Regions from separate parts of the Pseudarthrobacter sp. MDT3-1 genome, predicted to be linked through region 2. Evidence: riboswitches for the same ligand, from Rfam matches in the RefSeq annotation. Region 2 holds a riboswitch; each other region holds the start of a gene.
What was found. A riboswitch is a leader RNA that binds a small molecule or an ion and turns the genes downstream of it on or off. The one in region 2 is predicted to bind thiamine pyrophosphate.
Positions count from the first base shown of each region.

Region 1 (6,741 bases), on a different contig from region 2:
CATATCCACGGAGTATTTTTCCAGCTCGGCCTCGATGATGGCCAGGTCCGCCAAAGGGTCACGGTCCGATTCAAGCGTGCCGCAGTCCAGCACGTGCACCAGGGCGGCGCAGCGCTCCACGTGGCGCAGGAAGTGGTGGCCAAGACCCTTGCCTTCGCTGGCGCCCTCGATGAGGCCCGGGACGTCCGCAATGGTGAAGCGGACATCGCCGGACTGGACAACACCCAGGTTCGGGATCAGCGTGGTAAAGGGGTAATCGGCGATCTTGGGCCGCGCGGCGGACATGGCCGCGATCAGGCTGGATTTGCCGGCAGAGGGGAAACCCACCAGCGCGATGTCGGCGATGGACTTCAGTTCCAGCACAATGTCACGGGCGTCACCCTCGATGCCCAGCAGGGCGAAGCCCGGGGCACGGCGCTTCTGCGAGGACAGCGAAGCATTGCCCAGGCCGCCCAGGCCGCCGGCGGCCGCCACATACTCGGCGCCTTCGCCGACCAGGTCCGCCAGGACGGTGCCGTCCTTGGACTTGACCACGGTGCCGTCCGGTACGGGCAGGATGAGGGTCTCGCCGCTCTTGCCACCCCGCCAGTCACCCATGCCGGGGCCACCGTTGGTGGCATGGCGGTGCGGGGCGTGGTGGTAGTCAAGCAGCGTGGTGGTCTGGTGATCAACGCGCAGGATGACATCGCCGCCGTCGCCGCCGTTGCCGCCGTCGGGACCGCCCAGGGGCTTGAACTTCTCCCGGTGGACAGAGACACACCCGTGGCCGCCGGTACCGCCGGATACGTGCAGTACTACCCGGTCTACAAAGCTCGCCACGTGGATCTCCTCAGTGCTGTTTTCCTGTACGCCCAAAGGCGACAAGACGATTGTAATGCGGTTAAAAGAACAGTGGAGCGGACCAAAATGGCCCGCTCCACCGCTTCAGAACTATTTGTTACTCTGCAGCTGCAGCAGCAACGATGTTAACAACGCGGCGACCGCGGCGGGTGCCGAACTGGACAGCTCCCGGGGCCAGTGCGAACAGTGTGTCGTCGCCGCCACGTCCAACGCCGGCGCCCGGGTGGAAGTGGGTGCCACGCTGGCGAACGATGATCTCGCCTGCGGAAACTACCTGGCCGCCGAAGCGCTTGACGCCGAGGTACTGGGCGTTGGAGTCACGACCGTTGCGAGTGGAACTCGCGCCTTTTTTATGTGCCATTTGAAATGCCTGCCTTTAAATTCTGGGGAATCTGCTGAAGAACCTGAACAGTAACGAAGAGTTACTTGATACCCGTGATCTTGACCTTGGTCAATTCCTGACGGTGACCCTGGCGCTTCTTGTAACCGGTCTTGTTCTTGAACTTCTGGATGACGATCTTCGGACCACGGAGGTCTTCGAGGATCTCAGCCGTAACCGTTACCTTGGCCAGGTCCGCAGCAGCAGAGGTGACTTTGTCACCGTCTACCAGGAGCAGTGCGGGCAACTCAAAGGTGCTGCCGGCTCCACCGGGGACGCGGTTCAGGGTAACGAAGTCTCCAACGGAAACCTTCTCTTGGCGGCCGCCTGCGCGGACAATCGCGTACACCACTTGGGAACTCACTTCTCTCGACGTTTATTACTAAATTTGCGTGCTGAACCCTGTTCCATAATTGGCTGGGTTCTCGCTGTGCCTCAACGCCGTGGGGTCGTAACCCAAGTGTTGGCGTAAGCACCGAAGATCTAGAATACGCTAATTTTGCCTTCGGCCGCAAATGAGGCTGGTTACGGCAGGTTGTCTGTGATAGGACCCACAAGCAGGTACTGCACTGACAATCCAAAACCGTGCCCGACTATCGTACAGGCCGCACGGGCCCCAGCCAGTCAGGAATGAATTCGCGGCGCGTCGAAGAATTCCACCTCGAACCGGCACGACTGCCTGAAAGCCACCAGCATCGCCGCCTGTTCATCCGCGGAAGCACTCCGACCGGCGTCGTCACCAAAGTCGATGGCGTAGCGCGTGGCCTGGGCGAAATCCTCGTCAGCATAGGCCCGCAGCCAGTCGGCATAAGGATGTGCTGCCGGGGCACCCGCAGCCAGGAACTCCGCGTGGAGAGTCTGTCCCACTTCGGCATACAGCCAGAAGCACGGCAGTACCGCCGCCACGAGGACCGCGTAGCTGCCTGAGGCCGAGGCCGCCAGCAGGTGGTCCACGTAGGACTTGGTGACAGGTCCCAGGACGGAGTCCACTGTCCTGGTGCTTAGCCACGTGCGGTGCAGTTCGGACTCGACCTCAAGGCATTGCTGGGCCGACTTTGCCCAGAACAGCTGGGCGGCTTCCGTGGGCGCCAGCGCACTGGCCCGGGCAAGGACCCGCGAATAGCCGTTGAGGTAGATGGCGTCCTGGGCGAGGTAATAGGCGAACTGTTCCTCAGCCAAAGTGCCGGCCGCCAGGTCGCGGATGAAATCCAGCCCGTAGATGGCTGCAAGATCCGGCTCCGACGCCCGCCGCAGCGTCTCTGCGAATTCGCCGGCTGCCGGAACCTGTTGCATGTGGTGGAAGTGGTTGATGGGGCCGTTGCCCGCGCCCACCTCAAGTTGGTCAGCGGCCTGCAGCGCGCCCACCAGCCAGGGCTTCACTTGCCGTAGTGCGGCTTCCCAGTCCCCCAACCGGGCCTGGGCCGTGGCCATGGCCGATGACAGTGAGCAGCCGGTGCCGTGGCTGTTGCGCGTGGGGATCCTGTCCCCGCTCACTTCCACCACTTCCTGGGCGAGCAGCCCGGCAGCGTTGACCAGGGCATCCGGGCACGCACCGCCGTCGAGATGGCCGCCCTTGACCAGGACAGTGGCACCGGTCGCGGCGGACAACCGCTGTCCCTGCCCGAGCGCGTCGTGCCATTCCCTCGCCTGCGGCTCCCCCACCAGGATGGCCAGTTCGGCCAGGTTGGGGGTGATCAGGTCCGCGAGCGGGAGCAGCTCCCGCAGGGCCGCCTCGGCAGACCCCTGCAGTAGCCGGTCGCCGCTTGTGGCCACCATCACCGGATCAAGAACGACGACGGCGGGACGCACCTTTTCCAGCCAGTCGCGGACCACGCCTATCACCGCAGCGTCGCCCAGCATGCCGATCTTGACCGCGTCGATGGTGATGTCATCGCTGATGGCATCGAGCTGCTGGCCCAGGAAGGACGCAGGCGGAACGTGAACCGCCTGGACCCCCCGGGTGTTTTGGACTGTCAGTGCGGTGATGGCCGCCATGCCGTAGCCGCCAAGAGCCGCGATGCTTTTGAGGTCGGCCTGGACGCCGGCGCCACCTGAAGGGTCCGATCCGGCAATGGACAGCACCCGCGGAACGTCACGCAGCACCTGGACGTTGGCAGTCCGGCCTGGCGCGGGCAGGACCTCAGCCCCGGTTGCTGAGGATCCCTGTAGAGCCGCCGCGGGCGTTGCAGGAGGAAGGACAGAAGTTGAAGCCAAAGGAGACATCCCTTCGCCGGTGCTAACCGGACAGGTTCAACGGGTGTGGATCTCAGCCGGCTCTCTGCGCGGCACCCCGTGTCAGTCACCAGCCTAGCGTTCCTCGCGACTTAACGCCGGACGCCCGGACGCAGCCTGTGATTCACAGGCACATCCAGGCGCCGTTGTATTGGCTTGCCCTACTGCTTGGTCAGAGCTCCGAGGCCGGAACTCCTACGCCCAGGATGATGGGCGCGTTGGCGGCAACCGGCTTGTCGGCCACAGGAGCCTTGACGGGCTCCGGCGCCTTGGCGGCGTGGGTGTGTCCGGCGGCAGCCGCCGGAGCGGCTTCGTGATGCTCTACGGACGTGGCGTTGGCTGCGCCCTGGGCACGGCTGGCACTCCGGTTCCGCCGGGGACGGCGGGCGCGGGGCTCCTCGGTGTGATCGGAGTAATCCCTCTCCGCCGCGGCTGGCTGCTGCTGGCGGGCAGGTTCGGCCGCCCGGCTTTCAGTTGCCTGGACTGCCGGCGGCGTGCTCTCCGCTACAGGAGCCCGCTCACCAAGGTGGGCGAAGGCCTCCGCGAGGCGGTCAAGTGTCAGGGCAGGTGCGTGCGGCTGGTCATCGTGGTGCGCCACGAACGGAAGCACCACCTGCTCGCCGCCGAATGTCAGCACTGCGGCCGGGCGGCCGTTGGAGTCCGTTTCGGACTGCCCAACCGGAGCCGGCACCGGAGCCGCAGACTGCCGGCCCGCGGCAGCTGATGCGTGAGCCACCTCGTCGTCATGCAGATGCGCAGCGTGGGCCGCGGCCGCAATGTTCGCAAGCGCTGCCCGCGTGGCCTCCGCCTTCGCATGGCGCTCGGCATCGCTGGCTTCCGGGTGGACCGTGTGGATCTGCACCGGAGCTGCCGGTGCTGTTTCCAGCGGCTGGCCGCCCCGTCCGCGACGGCGCTTCCGGTCAGTGCGGCCACCCGGCTGGCTGTCCGGGCGCTGGCTGTCAGTCCGCACGCTGTCGGTGCGCTGGGCTTCCGGGCGGCTGTCAACCCGCTGCACGTGGTGCTCCGCGGCTACCGTGTTGGCGCGGCGGTGTTCCACGGGGTCGTCGTGGGTGACAATTCCACGGCCTGCACAGGTTTCACACTGCTCGCCGAAGACTTCCAGAAGCCCGGTGCCCATGCGCTTGCGCGTCATCTGCACGAGGCCCAGCGAGGTCACTTCGGCCACCTGATGCTTGGTCCGGTCGCGGCCCAGGCATTCCACCATGCGGCGCAGGACAAGGTCGCGGTTGGATTCGAGGACCATATCGATGAAGTCGATAACGATGATGCCGCCGATGTCGCGGAGCCGGAGCTGCCGGACCACTTCTTCAGCTGCCTCGAGGTTGTTCTTGGTGACGGTTTCCTCGAGGTTGCCGCCGCTGCCGGTGAACTTGCCGGTATTGACGTCCACCACGGTCATGGCTTCGGTGCGGTCAATGACCAGCGAACCGCCCGAAGGCAGGAAGACCTTGCGTTCCAGGGCCTTGTGGATCTGCTCATCGATCCGCCACGCAGCGAAGATGTCCTGGTCCTTGGTCCACTTTTCCAGGCGGCCCACGAGGTCCGGGGCCACGTAGGTGACGTAGGCCTCGATGGTGTCCCAGGCCTCTTCACCGGAGACGATCAGCTTGGAGAAGTCCTCGTTGAAGACATCACGGACTACCTTGATGGTGAGGTCAGGTTCGCCGTAGAGCAGCTCCGGCGCGAGGATCTTGGTGGACGTGGACTGGCTTTCGATGCCCTCCCACTGGGCCCGCAGCCGGTTGATGTCGTGCGTGAGCTCCTCTTCCGAGGCGCCTTCGGCAGCGGTGCGGACGATGACGCCGGCGTGCTCCGGGAGGCGGTCCTTGAGGATGCGCTTGAGGCGGTTTCGCTCGACGTCGGGCAGTTTGCGGGAGATTCCGGTCATGGAGCCGCCGGGCACATAGACCAGGTAGCGGCCGGGCAGCGAGATCTGGCTGGTCAGGCGTGCACCCTTGTGGCCCACGGGATCCTTGGTGACCTGGACCAGGACGGTGTCGCCGGACTTGAGCGCGTTTTCGATCCGGCGCTGCTTGCCTTCGAGGTTAACGGCCTCCCAGTTCACTTCACCGGCATACAGGACGGCGTTGCGGCCGCGTCCGATGTCAACAAACGCCGCTTCCATGGACGGCAGTACGTTCTGCACCTTGCCGAGGTAGACGTTGCCGATCAGGGAGTCCTGCTGGGTCTTGGAGACAAAGTGCTCGGCCAGGACGCCGTCTTCGAGGACGCCGATCTGGATTCTGTCGTCGCGCTGGCGGACGATCATCTGCCGGTCAACCGATTCGCGGCGGGCCAGGAACTCGGCCTCGGTGATGACGGTGCGGCGGCGGCCGGTGTCGCGGGATTCGCGGCGGCGCTGCTTCTTGGCTTCGAGGCGGGTGGAACCCTTGACAGACGTGACGCGGTTGTTGACCGGCGCTTCGGTCGCGGCGCGCGGCGCGCGGACACGGGTCACCGTGTTGGGCGGGTCGTCGCCTTCGCCTCCGGTCAGTTCCAGATCCTGGTCGCCACGGCGGCGGCGACGGCGACGACGGGACGTCACGCCCTCATCGGCCTGCCCGGCGGACTCCTCATCGGTTTCTTCGGCTGCGCCTTCGTCGCCTTCGTTTTCACCCTCAGCATCGCTTTCGCCTGTGCGGCTGCGTCCACGGCGACCACGGCTGCGGCGCCTGCGGCGGCCGTTGGCGTCGTCTGCTTCGCCGTCGTCGGGGTCGTCCTCTTCCGGCTCTTCAACCACGGCAGCAACCGGCGCGGGGCGGACCACGGTGCTGAGGTCGGGGGCCTGGAAAAGCACCGATGTGGTGGACGCCGGCTCAAGGAACAGTGAACTGAACGGGCTGGCAGTCTCAGCAGCAGCCGGCTCTTCAGCCAGCGCGGCGGCAGCGTTGACCGGGGCAGCGTTGACGGGGGCAACGGCGGCGGCTGCTGCGGGCGCGGCGGCCTCCGCAGCGGCGACTTCCTCTGCTTCCGGGGCCGGCGTCGCTGCAGTTTCAGGGGCTGCCTGCTCCGGAGCTGCCTGTTCCACGGCCGCGGGAGCGACGTCGGGGGCAGAGGTTTTGCGCGTGGCCACGCGGCGGCGGCGGACAGGCTTGGTCTCCGCCGCAGCCTCGGGGGCTGCGGCTCCGTCCTCCGGTTCGACGGCGGCGGGCTCTACGACGGTCTCGGTAACAACGGCGGCAGGTGCCTCCAGAACCTCAGCAGCGAAGGCCGGCAACGGTTCGGCGGTCTCCACCTTCTTACGTGCGCGGGTGCGGCGGACCGGCGCC
Region 1 is NZ_JBTNDX010000006.1:144,889-151,629, forward strand. Features, by position in the region: gene obgE (GTPase ObgE) at 1-819, opposite strand, end outside; gene rpmA (50S ribosomal protein L27) at 938-1,201, opposite strand; gene rplU (50S ribosomal protein L21) at 1,263-1,571, opposite strand; gene thiD (bifunctional hydroxymethylpyrimidine kinase/phosphomethylpyrimidine kinase) at 1,844-3,442, opposite strand; TPP riboswitch at 3,425-3,522, opposite strand; gene ACX80X_RS06760 (Rne/Rng family ribonuclease) at 3,624-6,741, opposite strand, start outside.
Region 1: it holds a riboswitch for thiamine pyrophosphate, as region 2 does, so the genes downstream of both, thiD (bifunctional hydroxymethylpyrimidine kinase/phosphomethylpyrimidine kinase) here and thiO (glycine oxidase ThiO) in region 2, are expected to answer to the same signal.

Region 2 (6,741 bases):
CCCGCTGGTAGCCTGCCTTCCGCGCAGCCTCCAGCACGTTCCCTGACCGCGTGCCGGCCTTGCAGTGGAACACAATGTCCTTGTCCTGCGGAAGTTCCGCCCAGGCCTCCCCCGCCAGGATCCTGCCCTGCGGGATCAGCACCGAGCCGTCGATGCTCACGATGTCGTGTTCGCCGGTTTCCCTGACGTCCACCAGCTCGAAGTCCTTCAGGCCTGCCTTCCGGGACGCCAGCATGGTGGCCAGCTGGGTCGCCGTCACCGTGTGCTCCGTGTCGGCGAGGGCGGCGGGGGTAATGCCGCAGAAGGCTTCGTAGTCCGTCAGTTCCGTAATGGGCTCGGCCGCCGGGTCCTTGGACACCCGGATCTCGCGCCAGCTGCCGCCCAGCGCATCAAACAGTGCCACCCTGCCCAGGAGTGAACGTCCGACGCCGGTGATCAGCTTCACTGCCTCGGTCACCATAAGTGAACCCACAGCAGCACAGAGCATGCCGAAGACGCCACCCTCGCCGCAGGAGGGCACGGATCCGGCCGGCGGGGCCTCGGGGTATAGGTCCCGGTAGGTGGGTCCGTGCTTTTCCCAAAACACGCTGACCTGACCGTCGAAACGGAAGATCGATCCCCACACATAAGGCTTGCCGAGGATGGCGGCGGAGTCGTTGACCAGGTAGCGGGTGGCGAAGTTGTCCGCCCCGTCCAGGATCAGATCGTAGTCCGCGAACAGCTCCAGTGCGTTGGAGGCATCCAGCCTGACGTTGTGCAGCCGGACCTCCACAAGCGGGTTCAGTGCGGCAATCGCGTCCCGCGCGGATTCGATCTTGGGCCGTCCTACGTCGGCGACGCCGTGGATCACCTGGCGTTGCAGGTTGCTGAGGTCAACGGCGTCGTCGTCGATGATTCCCAGGGTCCCCACGCCCGCTGCCGCCAAGTAGAGCAGGGCGGGCGAGCCCAGTCCCCCGGCTCCGATAACAAGTACCCTGGCGTTCTTCAGCCGCCGCTGCCCCACCGCTCCGATTTCGGGAATGATGAGGTGCCGCGAGTAGCGTTCCACCTCGGCCGGCGTCAATTCACCGGCGGGCTCCACGAGCGGGTTCAGCGAGACAGAGGAATCATTTGCGGTCAAAGTCGAAGCCATACTTCAATGTATGCCCCGAGATACCGCCCGGTCATATTACCGCGCAGTATTGTGTAGGTAACGGCAAGGGAAAGTAGGGCAACTGTGGTCCATGAAGCACGGGCTGACCCGGCGTCCGGCGGCGAACCCGCCGCACCTCAACGGACGGCGGGCCAGAGGTCCGCCCGGCTTCCCCGGGATGAGCGCCGGGCGCAGCTCCTCGCTGCGGCGCAGGAGGTTTTTGTCGCCAACGGCTACCATGGCGCCGCCATGGATGAAATCGCCGAAACGGCCCATGTCAGCAAACCGGTGCTGTACCAGCACTTCCCGTCCAAACGGGAGCTGTATCTTGCCCTGCTGGACAGCCATCTAGCGTCGCTGACGGACCTGATGCTTGGTGCGTTGAGCTCCACCACCGACAATGACGAACGTGTCCAGGCGGTGATGCGCGCCTACTACCGCTTCATCGCAAGCGACGACCAAGCACACCGCCTGGTCTTCGAATCGGACCTCATTAACGATCCCGATGTCAGTTCACGCCTCGAGACATTCAACAAGACATTCGCGGACGCCGTTGCCCGCGTGATTGCCGAGGACACCAAGCTGCCCCCCCTGGAGGCGCAGCTTCTGGGCCGTGGCCTGGCCGGAATGGCCCAGGTCAGCGCGCGTTACTGGCTGGAAACGGACGGGAACCTGGACCTCGATGTGGCCAGCGACCTCATTTACCGTTTAGCTTGGCGCGGAATCTCTCGCTTCCCCAAAGAGTCCTAGACTACAAATAAGAGAACCCAAGAAACTTTGATTGGCTGGGAGGCCCCCTTTTGGAAATTAAGATCGGCATTCAGAACATTGGCCGCGAAATCATATTGGAATCGGCTCAGGATGCTGACGCTGTAGCCACGGTCGTTGAAGAAGCCATCACCAAGGGCACCGAACTCCGCCTCAAGGACGACAAGGGACGCATCATCATCGTTCCCGGCAACGCCCTGGGCTACGTGGAAATCGGCGCCGAAGAGGCCCGCAAGGTCGGTTTCGGCCAGTTCTAGCACGTCCGCGGCCAGCCCCCTTTGGCGGCTGGCCGCTGCTTTCCGAGGAGATTCCATGCTTTCGCTGACCATCGTTGTCCTGGTCACAGCGGCCGCAGGCTTTGTTGTCTGGGCCAATGACAAGCGCCATACGCGGTACGGCACAGGGTTGCCCGCAGGGGTTGCCGTGGTGGTGGGCGCGGTCAGCTGGATCATTTTCATCGCGGCAGGTTTTGGCTACCAGCCGGGCCTGACGTGGATTCCCTGGGTCCTGCCCATGGCGCTCGGCACCGTCGCTGCCATCGGGACGGTCATCTACCTGGGCCGGACGCGCGAAAGCCACGATACGCGGCGGCTGACGCAGGCGCTCAAGCTTTAGGCCGCGCCCTTTTTCCTTAAGTACCCGTGACCACCACCCCAGCAGGGTGCGTGGTCACGGGTCCTTTAACCCGGCGGCTTAACCCACCGGCTGGGCTGTGGCGCCGAGCCGTGCCGCAGCCGCACTCACTGCCGCTGCAGCAGCGGCATCCCGCTCAGTGACCTCGCCGCCGGCGTCGTGGGACGTGTAGCGGAGATGGACCTTGTTGTAGCGCCACTCAAGGTCCGGATGGTGGTTCTGCTGTTCCGCGAGACGTCCGACGGCGGCAATCAGCTCCAGTGCGGCGGCCGCCGTCGGCGTCTTATAGACAGTGACCAGCCCGCCCAGCCGGTACCGCCAGTCGGGCAGCGCCTCGAGGACGGCGTCGATCCGCTCCCTGGTGAGTTTGTGTTCCTTGCCGGCCACAGCGGCCTCCTTGGCTCGTCCGGTGAGCCGCCCCGGCGTTTGGTTGAGGGCGCCAGGCCTAGAGAAAACGGCCTAGAGAAACTCTGCCCGGCCTTCCATGGCCGATGACGCCAGGGCGTGCTCGCGGCGCGGAATCCTGCCGGCCGCTTTCGCCAGCCTACCGGCGATGACGGCGTGTTTGAAGGCCTCCCCCATGAGTGCCGGGTTCTGCGCACGGGTGACGGCAGTGGCCAGCAGTACCGCATCACAGCCAAGCTCCATGGCCAGGGCGGCGTCGGATGCCGTGCCGATGCCGGCGTCCAGCACCACGGGCACCGAGGCGCGCGAGACGATCAGTTCGATGTTGTGTGGATTCAGGATTCCCAGGCCGGTGCCGATGGGCGCTCCGAGCGGCATAACCGCGGTGGCACCCAGGTTTTCCAGCCGCAGGGCCAGGACCGGGTCATCGTTGGTGTAGGCGAACACTTTGAAGCCCCGGTTAACAAGCCGTTCCGTAGCATCCACCAATTCCACGGCGTCCGGCAGCAGGGTCTGTTCGTCGGCGATGACTTCCAGCTTGATCCAGTCGGTTTCCAGCGCTTCGCGGGCCAGTTCCGCTGTCATGACCGCGTCCCGGGCGGTGAAGCAGCCGGCGGTGTTGGGCAGGATCCGGATCCCGTGGTCCACCAGGAGCTGGAAAAGGGACCCCGATTCAGCCGGCGAATAGCGCCGCATGGCCACTGTGGTCAGCTCGGTTCCGGACGCCAGGAGGGCTGCCCCCAGCCCGTCGAGGCTGGGGGCGCCACCGGTGCCCATGATGAGGCGGGAGCCGAGCTCGACGCCGTCGATGACCAGCCTGTCTGCGGCCTCGGGACGGTTATGTGTGCTGATGTTGCTGGTTACTGTCATGGTGTCAGCCTCCCTGGACTGCTGTGACCAGTTCGACGTCGTCACCTTCGGCGAGCGCCGTAACGAACCACTGGCTGCGGGGTACTACTTCGGAGTTATGGGCGACGGCGACGCCGAGTTTCTGCCCGTCTGTTGCCTGGCCGTTGGCCGCGAGGGGACGGCCAGTGATCTGGCTGATGAGGGTGGTGATGGAGGCGTCGTCCGTCACGGAATGGCGCGAGCCGTTGAGGGTGATGTTCATGCTGATTCCTTTTGTGGGTCGAGGTCCTTCGTGCTGCTGATGTCCTTGCGTGGGGCCTGTGTGCCGGCTACGTGGTGCTCTCCTGAAAAGCGGGCCGGGCTGAGGGCCCCCCATCGCGGGTCCTTCCGGCCATCCAGCAGTTCCCGGCAGGTGGCCGCCGCCGCCGGAGCAAGCAGCACTCCGTGTCGGAAGAATCCGGTGGCAATCATCAGCCCGGCAATGTCCGCTGTGTTCCCCGTCCGTGGCGCGGAAACCGGTACGCGGCCGAGGAGAGGCGCGTTGTCGGGGGTCGCTGGCCTTGCCCGCGCTGTGCATTCCAGGAGTTCAAGCTCCGAGACGGCCGGCACCAGGACCTGGGCGTCCCGCAGCAACTGGTAGACGCCGCCCGCCGAGACAGCGGCGTCGCCCGTCCCGGCGAGCGCGTCTTCTCGCTGCGTAGCCCCGATCACCACCGTGCCGTCCTGCCGGGGAACGATGTAGACCGGCACACCATGGACCATTCCGCGGACAGTGGAGGTGAGGAGCGGGCGCAGGTGCCGCGGAACAGCCAGCCGCAGGATGTCACCGTAGACGGGCCGCAGGGGCAGGTGCAGCCCACCCGGCAGGCCAGCCAGCGACCCCGCCTGCAATCCGTTGGCCACGATGGTCTCCCGGGCCTGGACAGTTCCGCCGTGGGCGAGCTTCACGCCGATGACGCGGCCGTCCTCCCAGAGCAGGGCAGCGGCACGTTGGTCAACGGCGAATCCCGCGCGGGCCCCTGCCACGGCTGTTCCTTCTCCCGGTTCGTGGATGGCCAGGACTTCCTGGAGGCACGCCACGAGTTTCCGCGGATCCACCTGGTGGTCGGCGGGGATGTCCAGGGCGCAGGATATGGCCGGGCTGAGCAGGGATTCCCTGGTCCTGGCCTCACGGACAGTCAGGGGTTCCACCACCAGGCCGCTGGCCTGCTGCACGGCCCGGAGGTCCATCAGTGCCCGGCGGTCCGCAGCGTCCGCGCCGATGGCGAGGGTCGGCGTCGTCAGATATCCCGTATCACCAGCCCCGGCCAGGGCGAGGTCCGCCGCAAAGGCAGGCCACAGGCCGGAGGATGCCAGCATCAGCTCAAGGAGGTCTTCCTCCTGGTAGTGCAGTTCGCTCACAGGGGCCAGCATGCCGGCGGCTGCCCAGCTGGCGCCGTTGCCGGGCGCGTCATCGATCAGCACGACGGAACGGCCGGACCGCCGGACTTCCCAGGCTATGGCGTGGCCGATGACTCCGCCGCCGATGACGGCCACGTCCGCGTGCAGGGCGGTGGCCGGGCTGGCTGGTGCAGGCTCAGGTGGGCTGCTTATTGCGGGGGGCATATGTTCCTTCCCTACGCCGGTACTAGCCGGATCAGGTCAAGCGGTCGGCTCTGACGCCCTCTCAGCCCGGCCGCTTTGTGACGGCTGCAACGGGCTCCCGCAGTACCCGCCCAGTTTAGGGGACTTAGGCTGGATTCCATGAACGCGCAATCCTTCGCCGCTGCAGGCACGCCCTCCGCCCCCTCCGCCGCTCCCGAATCCTTGACCGGAACAGACCCCGCCGGCGGCACAAACACCGGCCTCCCGCACAGCGTCAAGCTGTACCTGTGCACCGACGCGCGCCGGGACCGCGGGGACTTTGGCGAGTTTGTGGACGCGGCGTTTGCCGGCGGCGTGGACATCATCCAGCTCCGGGACAAGGCCATCGAGGCAGCCGAGGAGCTGGAGCTGCTGGCCGTGCTTCAGGCCGCGGCCGAACGCCACGGAAAGCTGTGGGCAGTCAATGACCGTGCCGATATCGCGCTGCTGTCCGGCGCCCCCGTCTTCCACATCGGGCAGAAGGATCTGCCGGTCGCTTCCGCCCGCACGCTGCTCGGGGCACCAGCCGCGATCGGCCTTTCCACGCACACCGCCGAGCAGATCGAAGGGGCCATCCGGCTGTCCGGTGGGCTGACTGACCAAGGCGGCCTGGACTACTTCTGCGTAGGACCGGTCTGGGCCACGCCGACGAAACCGGGCCGGGCCGCCGTCGGCCTTGACCTGGTGCGGTACGCGGCCGAAGCCGTCCGCGCTGCCGGTGGCACCCAGGCCACGCTGCCCTGGTTTGCCATCGGAGGCATCGATCTCGGCAACGTGGAGCAGGTGGTGGAGGCCGGCGCCGGCAGGATTGTTGTGGTGCGTGCCATCACCGAAGCCTCGGACCCCGCAGCGGCGGCCGTGGCACTTCTGGCGGCCCTGGACGCCGGCGCATCCTGACAATCCACCGCGTGGCGGGCGGCGGGCGTGCACGATCCGTGGAAATCGAGCTAACCTGATTTTCGTGTCACATCATAGGTTGGCCCCCAATGTCCACGAGCAGACGAACGACCTCGCGGCGGCGCTGAGCGCCCTGCGGACCGAGCTGGAACTGCCGGGGCCCTACCCGGCGGAGGCGGTCCGGGACGCGGAAGCGGCAGTGGCCGCGCACGAGTTGCCGGGTGCTGACCTGACGGAAGTGGCGTTCCTCACTATCGATCCGGCGTCGTCCACTGACCTGGACCAGGCGCTGTTCATCGAGCGTGCGGGCACTGGCTACCGGGTGCTTTACGCCATCGCTGACGTGCCGTCCTTTGTCCGCCCCGGAGGCGGACTGGACGCAGAGACCCGGCGCCGCGGCCAGACGTTCTACGCCCCTGACGGCCGTATCCCGC
Region 2 is NZ_JBTNDX010000002.1:163,848-170,588, forward strand. Features, by position in the region: gene moeB (molybdopterin-synthase adenylyltransferase MoeB) at 1-1,132, opposite strand, end outside; gene ACX80X_RS02090 (TetR/AcrR family transcriptional regulator) at 1,217-1,882, shown strand; gene ACX80X_RS02095 (DUF3107 domain-containing protein) at 1,933-2,157, shown strand; gene ACX80X_RS02100 (hypothetical protein) at 2,213-2,515, shown strand; gene ACX80X_RS02105 (4a-hydroxytetrahydrobiopterin dehydratase) at 2,594-2,920, opposite strand; gene ACX80X_RS02110 (thiazole synthase) at 2,993-3,808, opposite strand; gene thiS (sulfur carrier protein ThiS) at 3,813-4,049, opposite strand; gene thiO (glycine oxidase ThiO) at 4,046-5,392, opposite strand; TPP riboswitch at 5,383-5,503, opposite strand; gene thiE (thiamine phosphate synthase) at 5,531-6,307, shown strand; gene ACX80X_RS02130 (RNB domain-containing ribonuclease) at 6,372-6,741, shown strand, end outside.

Region 3 (6,741 bases), on a different contig from region 2:
AGCACCCGGACCCCGTCCTGCTGGCCGAGCCGGAGGATTCGGACACCGGCAGCCGGGCCGGCCGCAAGAACGTCACGCTGCTGCCCCGCACCATGGTGGGCTCAACCCTGGGCCTGGTGGTCCTGGGCGTCTCGCTCACTGTTTTCGCGGGCCCGCTGTTCACAGTCTCGGACCAGGCCGCCCACGAAATGCTGGACCGGTCCGCCTACATCCAGGCCGTGCTGGGCGAGGACACGGACGTTCCCCCGCTGGCCCTGAAAAACGGTGGGGGCAAATGAGCCGCCGCCGGATTTCCCTCCGCCAGGAACTGCCCCTGCTGGTATGGCTGGTGCTTGTCTGGGGCGCCCTGTGGCAGGACTTCAGCCCCGGCAACCTGCTCTTCGGCGCGTTGCTGGCGGTGCTCGTGGCCCGGATATTCTATCTGCCGCCGGTGGAACTCAGCGGCCGGTTCAACATTCTTTATGCAGTGCCATTTGCCCTGCGTTTCCTGGGCAGGGTGGCGGCAGCCAGCGTCGAGGTCATGTACCTGGCGGCGGTCCGCGGCCCGCGGGTCATCAACGCCGTCGTCGCTGTTCCGTTGCGGAGCCACCAGGACCTGATGGTCACCGCCACCGGGCACGTGATCTCGCTGATCCCGGGCTCCCTGGTGGTGGAAGTGGACCGGTCAACGTCCACCCTCTACCTCCACGCGCTCAACGTCAGCAGCCCGGAAGAAGTGGAAAGCCTGCGCAAGGAAGTCCGCTCCATCGAAGCGGGCCTGATCAGGATCATGGGCACCCGCGAAGAACTCGAAGCAATCCGGCAGGAGGCCGCAGCATGATGCAGACCGTCCTGGCTGTCACGGCAGTCATTCTTTCGCTGGCGGCGGCAGGAGCCATCATCAGGATCTCCCGCGGCCCGTCGCTGCTGGACCGGGTGCTGGCCTCCGACGTCCTGCTCGCAATCCTCGGCGCTGCCCTGTGCATCGACATGGCCGTTAACCGGCACCTGAACAACCTGATGCTGCTGGTGGCGCTGTCCGTGGTTGGCTTCATCGGTTCGGTGACCGTTGCGCGCTTCGTGGCCGACCGGCGGGAGCAAGCCAATGAATCCTGAGGCCAGCGTGGTTGACAATGTCATCGACACCGTCTCGGCGGTGTTCCTGGTGGTGGGTGCCCTTATGTCGCTCGCCGCCGCTGTGGGCCTGCTCCGCTTCCCGGATCTGCTGAGCCGCATGCACGCGGCCACCAAGCCCCAGGTGCTGGGTCTGTTCCTGCTCCTGGCGGCGATCGGCCTGCAGCTGCGCAGCTGGTGGGTGTGGCCGGTGCTGCTGGTGGCCTGGATTTTCCAGCTGCTGACGGTGCCGATTTCCGCCCATATGGTGGGCCGCGCCGGGTACCGCACCAAACACCTGCACCGCGAGCTGCTCAGCTCCGATGAACTCGAGGCCGTGGTTCAGAAGGCGGCCCAGTCGGCCCGGGATGAGTCGTCCAGGGATGAAGCGTCTGACGGCGGCCGGCGGGACTGAGCGTCACGCGCAGCCCCCAGCGTCCCTTGTGAGTTCACCTTCCAGATACTGCGGGCATCTCGGCCGGTTTGAACCGATTAGCTGGACGGTGAAACTCAGGGGATGGTGATGCGGTCAGACGATGTCCTGGGACTTGGCGAAGCGGGTGATGGCCCGCTGCGTGCCGCGGTTGGCGAGCACCTGGATGATAGTGCTGACCGAGGCCGAGATGAGCGCGAACGTCAGCGCCGAGCGAAGGCTCGTGGGGGTGTCTTCATCCCTGCCGGTCGGGGGCTTCCGGCCGGTGGACTTTTCCCATACGGTATTGACCATCTTGGTGCCGACGAATCCGGCGCCGAGGCTGATTGCAGTGCCGAGCAGCTTGATGAACAGGTTCATTCGTTGAACTCCTTTTGAGCGGATCCGGGATTGTCTTTAGCCTAACCCGCATGCATGGACTCCAGAATCTCCCGCAGGGCCTCCACCACGAGATCATGGTCCTGTTGCTGGGGCAGGCCCGAGACCGTTACCGTGGCCACTGCACCCACACCGGTGACGTAGACCGGGAAGCAGCCGCCGTGCGGGGCATAGGTGGACTCGTCGAACCAGCCGTGGTCCTCGATCCGGCCGCCGTGCAGCCTGCCGCGGAGGCCCGCCAGCAGCGACGGGATCTCATACCTGGCGGCGGTGCGCTGCTTGGCCCGGACCCAGTGCTCGTTGTCCGGGGTGGCGCCGTCCAAGGCCACGTGGAACAGGACCTGGTCACCCTTGGTGATGTCGATCGCGATGGGCAGCTTCCGGCTCTTGCCCAGCTCCACCAGGAGCAGCCCGAGGTTGAGGGAGTCGTCCTTGCTGAAATGCGGAAACTGCAGCTCGTTGATCTCGGCTTCGACCCGGGCAATCAGGGCCTCAAGCAGCCCCGCCGGCTGGGGCACTGTCGAATCGGGATTGAACGCAGTCACAGTCGGGTTGTTGGCAGTCATGGCCCACAATCTACCCCGCCCGCGGTGTAAACTGGAGCACGCCCATCAGGGCAGATTTATTACGACAGGGGAGCGCCGCCGTCGGACATCACTGGCATTGCCAGGGAACCGCAGGTGGGCGCTGAGAGTGCGGACAGCCGCAGACCCTCGAACCTGATCCGGTTAGTACCGGCGCAAGGGAGTCGAGTTCTCGAAGTGTCCGGAAACGGCGGCAGCGCCGCACGCCGGGGCACTTTCCCCTCCTGTTCCTCAGGAGGACCAAAATGACAACTGCAGCAATCAAAAAGACCGGCAATACCTGGCGTGTTGTGGACATCGTGGTGGCGGCGCTCATCGCCATCACCGGCGGCGTGATCTTCTGGGCCTGGTCCCAGGGCGCCGGCATCGTCTCCGCCCCCATGAACGCCGTTTACCCCCCGCTGACCGGCCTGATCGCCGGTGGCTGGATGATCCCGGCAGTGCTGGGCATGCTCATCATCCGCAAACCCGGCGCGGCGCTCTTCTGCGAAGCGGTGGCCGCCACCGGCGAACTCATCATGGGCTCGCAGTACGGCGCCACCGTGCTGATCTCCGGACTCCTCCAGGGCCTGGGCGCCGAACTGGTGTTCTTCCTGCTGGTGTACGGCAACTTCCGGTTCAAGTCCTTCCTGCACCAGAAGTACAACCTCATCGCCGCGCTGCTGGCCGGTGCCGGCGCGGGCCTGTTCTGCGGCCTCAATGACTCGTTCCTGCCGTGGGGCTGGAACATCGCCTACGAGCCCGCCGACAAGCTCGCGTACATCGCGTTCTGCACCATCTCCGGCGCGGTGATTGCGGGCGCGCTGTCCTGGATCGCCACCCGCGGCCTGGCCAGGACCGGCGTGCTGAGCTCGTTCGCATCCCGGAAGGCAGCTTCGGAGCCCGTCTTCAACTGATGACCGCTTCCGACGCCGGCGCTTCCGGAGTACGCCCCGCCGCGGTGTCCGCCCGTGGCTGGGGCTGGTGGCATGCCGGACGTTCCGCCCCCGCCGTCCGGGGGCTCGACCTCGACATCGCTCCCGGCGAGCGGGTGCTGCTGCTGGGCCCATCGGGCGCGGGCAAGTCAACGCTGCTGCATGCGCTCGCAGGAGTGCTGGGGGATGAAGGGGACGACGCCGACGAAACCGGTTCGCTGCTGATCGACGGTGTGGTGCCGCGCGGGCAGCGCGGCCGCTCGGGACTGATGCAGCAGGATCCGGAAACGCAGGTGGTTCTTTCGCGCCTGGGCGACGACGTCGCCTTCGGCGCCGAGAACCTCGCCGTTCCGCGGGACGAGATCTGGCGCCGCGTCCATGAAGCGCTCGACGACGTCGGGCTGCGAAGTGCCGGGGGCGGCGGTTTGAACGCCGGCGGGCTCCCGCTGGACCACCCGACGTCGGCCCTGTCCGGCGGGCAGAAGCAGCGCCTGGCGCTGGCCGGGATCCTCGCGATGCGGCCCGGGCTGATCCTGCTGGATGAGCCCACCGCGAACCTGGATCCCGCCGGCGTGCTGGAAGTCCGCGACGCCGTGGGCCGCTGCCTGGACAAAACCGGAGCCACCCTCGTTGTGGTGGAACACCGTGTGTCCGTCTGGAAGGACCTGGTGGACCGGATTGTGGTGCTGCAGCCGGGCTCGGCAGCGGGTTCCGCTGCTTCCCCCGCTACGTCCGCAGTCCTGCTGGACGGGCCGCCGGACCAGGTGCTTGTGGAGGCGCGGGACATGCTGATCGGCGCGGGTGTCTGGGTGCCGGGCTATGTTCCGGCAACCCGCCGCCGCGTGTCCGCAGGCTCAGGTGACCTGCTGCTGGCGGCCGAGGACCTTGCCGTCTCCCGCGAGCGTCCGCGGCGCCGCGGCTTCCGGACGATCCCGCCCGTACCGGTGCAGCAGGGCATCACGGCCCTGGTCCGTTCCGGCCAGGCACTCACCGTCACGGGGCCCAACGGCGCCGGAAAGTCAACGTTTGCGCTGACGCTCGCCGGACTTCTTGCGCCGGTGGCGGGAAAGGTGTCGGCCGCCGTCGAGCTCTCCGAGGGGGCCGGGATCGATCCCTTCAAATGGAAAGCCAACCAGCTGATTTCCCGCATCGGAACCGTCTTCCAGGAGCCTGAGCACCAGTTTGTCACCGGCCGTGTGCTGGACGAGCTGATGTTCGGTCCGCGGCATCTGGGACATGGCGAGGAACGGGTTGATGAGCTGCTGGAACGGCTGCGCCTGACGCACCTGGTGGACGCCAATCCGTACACGCTGTCCGGTGGCGAAAAGCGGCGCCTGTCGGTGGCCACCGTCCTCGCGGCCCACCCTCGTGTGCTGGTGCTCGACGAGCCGACGTTCGGCCAGGATGCCAACACCTGGGCCGAGCTCGCATCGTTCCTCTCGGAACTGCTCGACGCCGGGACCTCAGTGGTTTCCGTGACCCACGACCAGGAATTCAGCGCCGTCCTGGGCGGGGCCGAACTGCGGCTGGGCCCGGCCTCGCGCGGCGGCGCCCGCCAGGAAGCAGGTGCGGCATGAGGGATGCCCTGACCCTCCGCAACAACCACGGGCTGCTGACGCGCGCCAACCCGCTGGCCAAGTTCGCCGTCGTCTTCCTCATCACCCTGGTGCTGGCGCTCTCCATCGACTGGGTGTCTGCCTCGGTGGCGCTTGCGGCGGAACTGGCGCTCTTTCCGTTGGCTGGCCTCACGCTGCGCCTCTTGTGGCAGCGCGGCTGGCCGCTCATCCTCGCGGCAGCCCTGGGCGGCTGGAGCACGGCGATCGTCGCGGCGGACAGCGGCGCTGTGCTGCTCGACGTCGGGATCTGGTCCATCAGCGAGGGTTCCCTGCAGCTGGGAATCGGTTTTATGCTGCGCGGGCTCGCGATTGCCCTGCCGGCGATCCTGCTCATGACCTGCACAGATCCCACCGACCTCGCCGATGCGCTGGCCCAGAAGGCCCGGCTGCCGCACCGTTTTGTCCTTGGCACGCTGGCAGCGATGCGGCTCGTGGGACTTATGGCCGAGGAGTGGCAGACCATCGGCATGGCGCGGCGGGCCCGCGGAGTCGGCTCGCAGGGCAGCCCGCTGCAACGGCTGCGGGCCACCCTCGGGCAGAGCTTCGGGCTCCTGGTCCAGGCCATCCGCCGGGCGTCCCGGCTGGCCATCACCATGGAAGCGCGCGGTTTTGGCGCGGGGCATAGGACGTGGGCGCGGGAATCCACGTATTCGCGGCTGGATGCCTGGGTGCTGGCGGGCGGCGTGCTGATCGCAGCGGCTGCGGTGGTTTCCGCGGCTGTAATGGGGACCTGGAACTTCGTCTGGCGTTAGTCCGGGCGGGCCATGCTTCTGGATTCTGGCTACGCCGCGCTGTGCTTGCTAAATGCACGAGTGGTCGTAGTCGAAGCCCCTGGAGACGAACTGGGTCAGGGTGACTGTGCCGCCGGGGGTTAGCGGCGCATTCGAGCAGTTGGCCGTGGCTCCGAAGGCCGTGCGGGCGCCTGCCAGCCAGCTGGGCAGGGCATAAAGGTTGCTGGAGTTGCTGACGGTGCCCACGATCTGTCCCCATTGATAGGCCGAGGAGTAGATGCCGACGTCGGCGCCGATGCTGTGAAATAAGTCGGTCATACCTTCCAGGACGGCACGGTTGGCACTCTTGTCGAGGGACCAGCTGTTGCCTGTTTCAACATCGAGCCACCACAGGTAGTCCGAGGGGCTGCTGATGCCGCGGATGTAGGCGTCGTCGTAGGCCTTGGCGTAGCCGTACATGTATGCGCACGCCGGGGCAACGTCCTTGTCCTTGCAGGTGCCGTAGGGGTTGGATACAGCTTGGGCTGCGGGGTAGTTGTTACTGGTGGGCCACCAGGAGCCAGCGTGCCCCGGGTTGGCGGTGTTGACGTAAAGGGCCACGGACGGCTGGTCGGTCGGGTTCACCGTGATGGCTTTGGCCCAGCGGAGCAGTTCGGCGAGGCAGGGGTTAGTGGTGCTGGCCAGGCCATTGTTGACGCCCACGATCCCGAAAGCTGAAGCGGCGGGAAGCGCCTTGTTGCACTGAGGCCACGAGACATCGTTACCCAGTGCTTGCTCGGCGCCCTCGCCCGGTGAAGGGGCGGCCACGGACGCCGGCGCCACGATAAGCCCGCAAAGGGCCATGAGCAGGCACAAGATGGCACACGCTAAAGCACGGGATGCTGTAGCCGCATTCCCATACATGGCAGGCCTCCTGCAGGGCATTCTTCCGTTATCGGGTGAACCCGATGTTTCAGTCTCCCGCCGAGCGAGTGGCTGGTCAAGGACAATCAT
Region 3 is NZ_JBTNDX010000004.1:185,671-192,411, reverse strand. Features, by position in the region: gene ACX80X_RS04880 (Na+/H+ antiporter subunit D) at 1-278, shown strand, start outside; gene ACX80X_RS04875 (Na+/H+ antiporter subunit E) at 275-820, shown strand; gene ACX80X_RS04870 (monovalent cation/H+ antiporter complex subunit F) at 817-1,095, shown strand; gene mnhG (monovalent cation/H(+) antiporter subunit G) at 1,085-1,507, shown strand; gene ACX80X_RS04860 (DUF4235 domain-containing protein) at 1,622-1,885, opposite strand; gene ACX80X_RS04855 (heme-degrading domain-containing protein) at 1,927-2,469, opposite strand; TPP riboswitch at 2,526-2,667, shown strand; gene ACX80X_RS04850 (ECF transporter S component) at 2,733-3,383, shown strand; gene ACX80X_RS04845 (ABC transporter ATP-binding protein) at 3,383-4,978, shown strand; gene ACX80X_RS04840 (energy-coupling factor transporter transmembrane component T family protein) at 4,975-5,769, shown strand; gene ACX80X_RS04835 (glycoside hydrolase family 25 domain-containing protein) at 5,818-6,591, opposite strand.
Region 3: it holds a riboswitch for thiamine pyrophosphate, as region 2 does, so the genes downstream of both, ACX80X_RS04850 (ECF transporter S component) here and thiO (glycine oxidase ThiO) in region 2, are expected to answer to the same signal.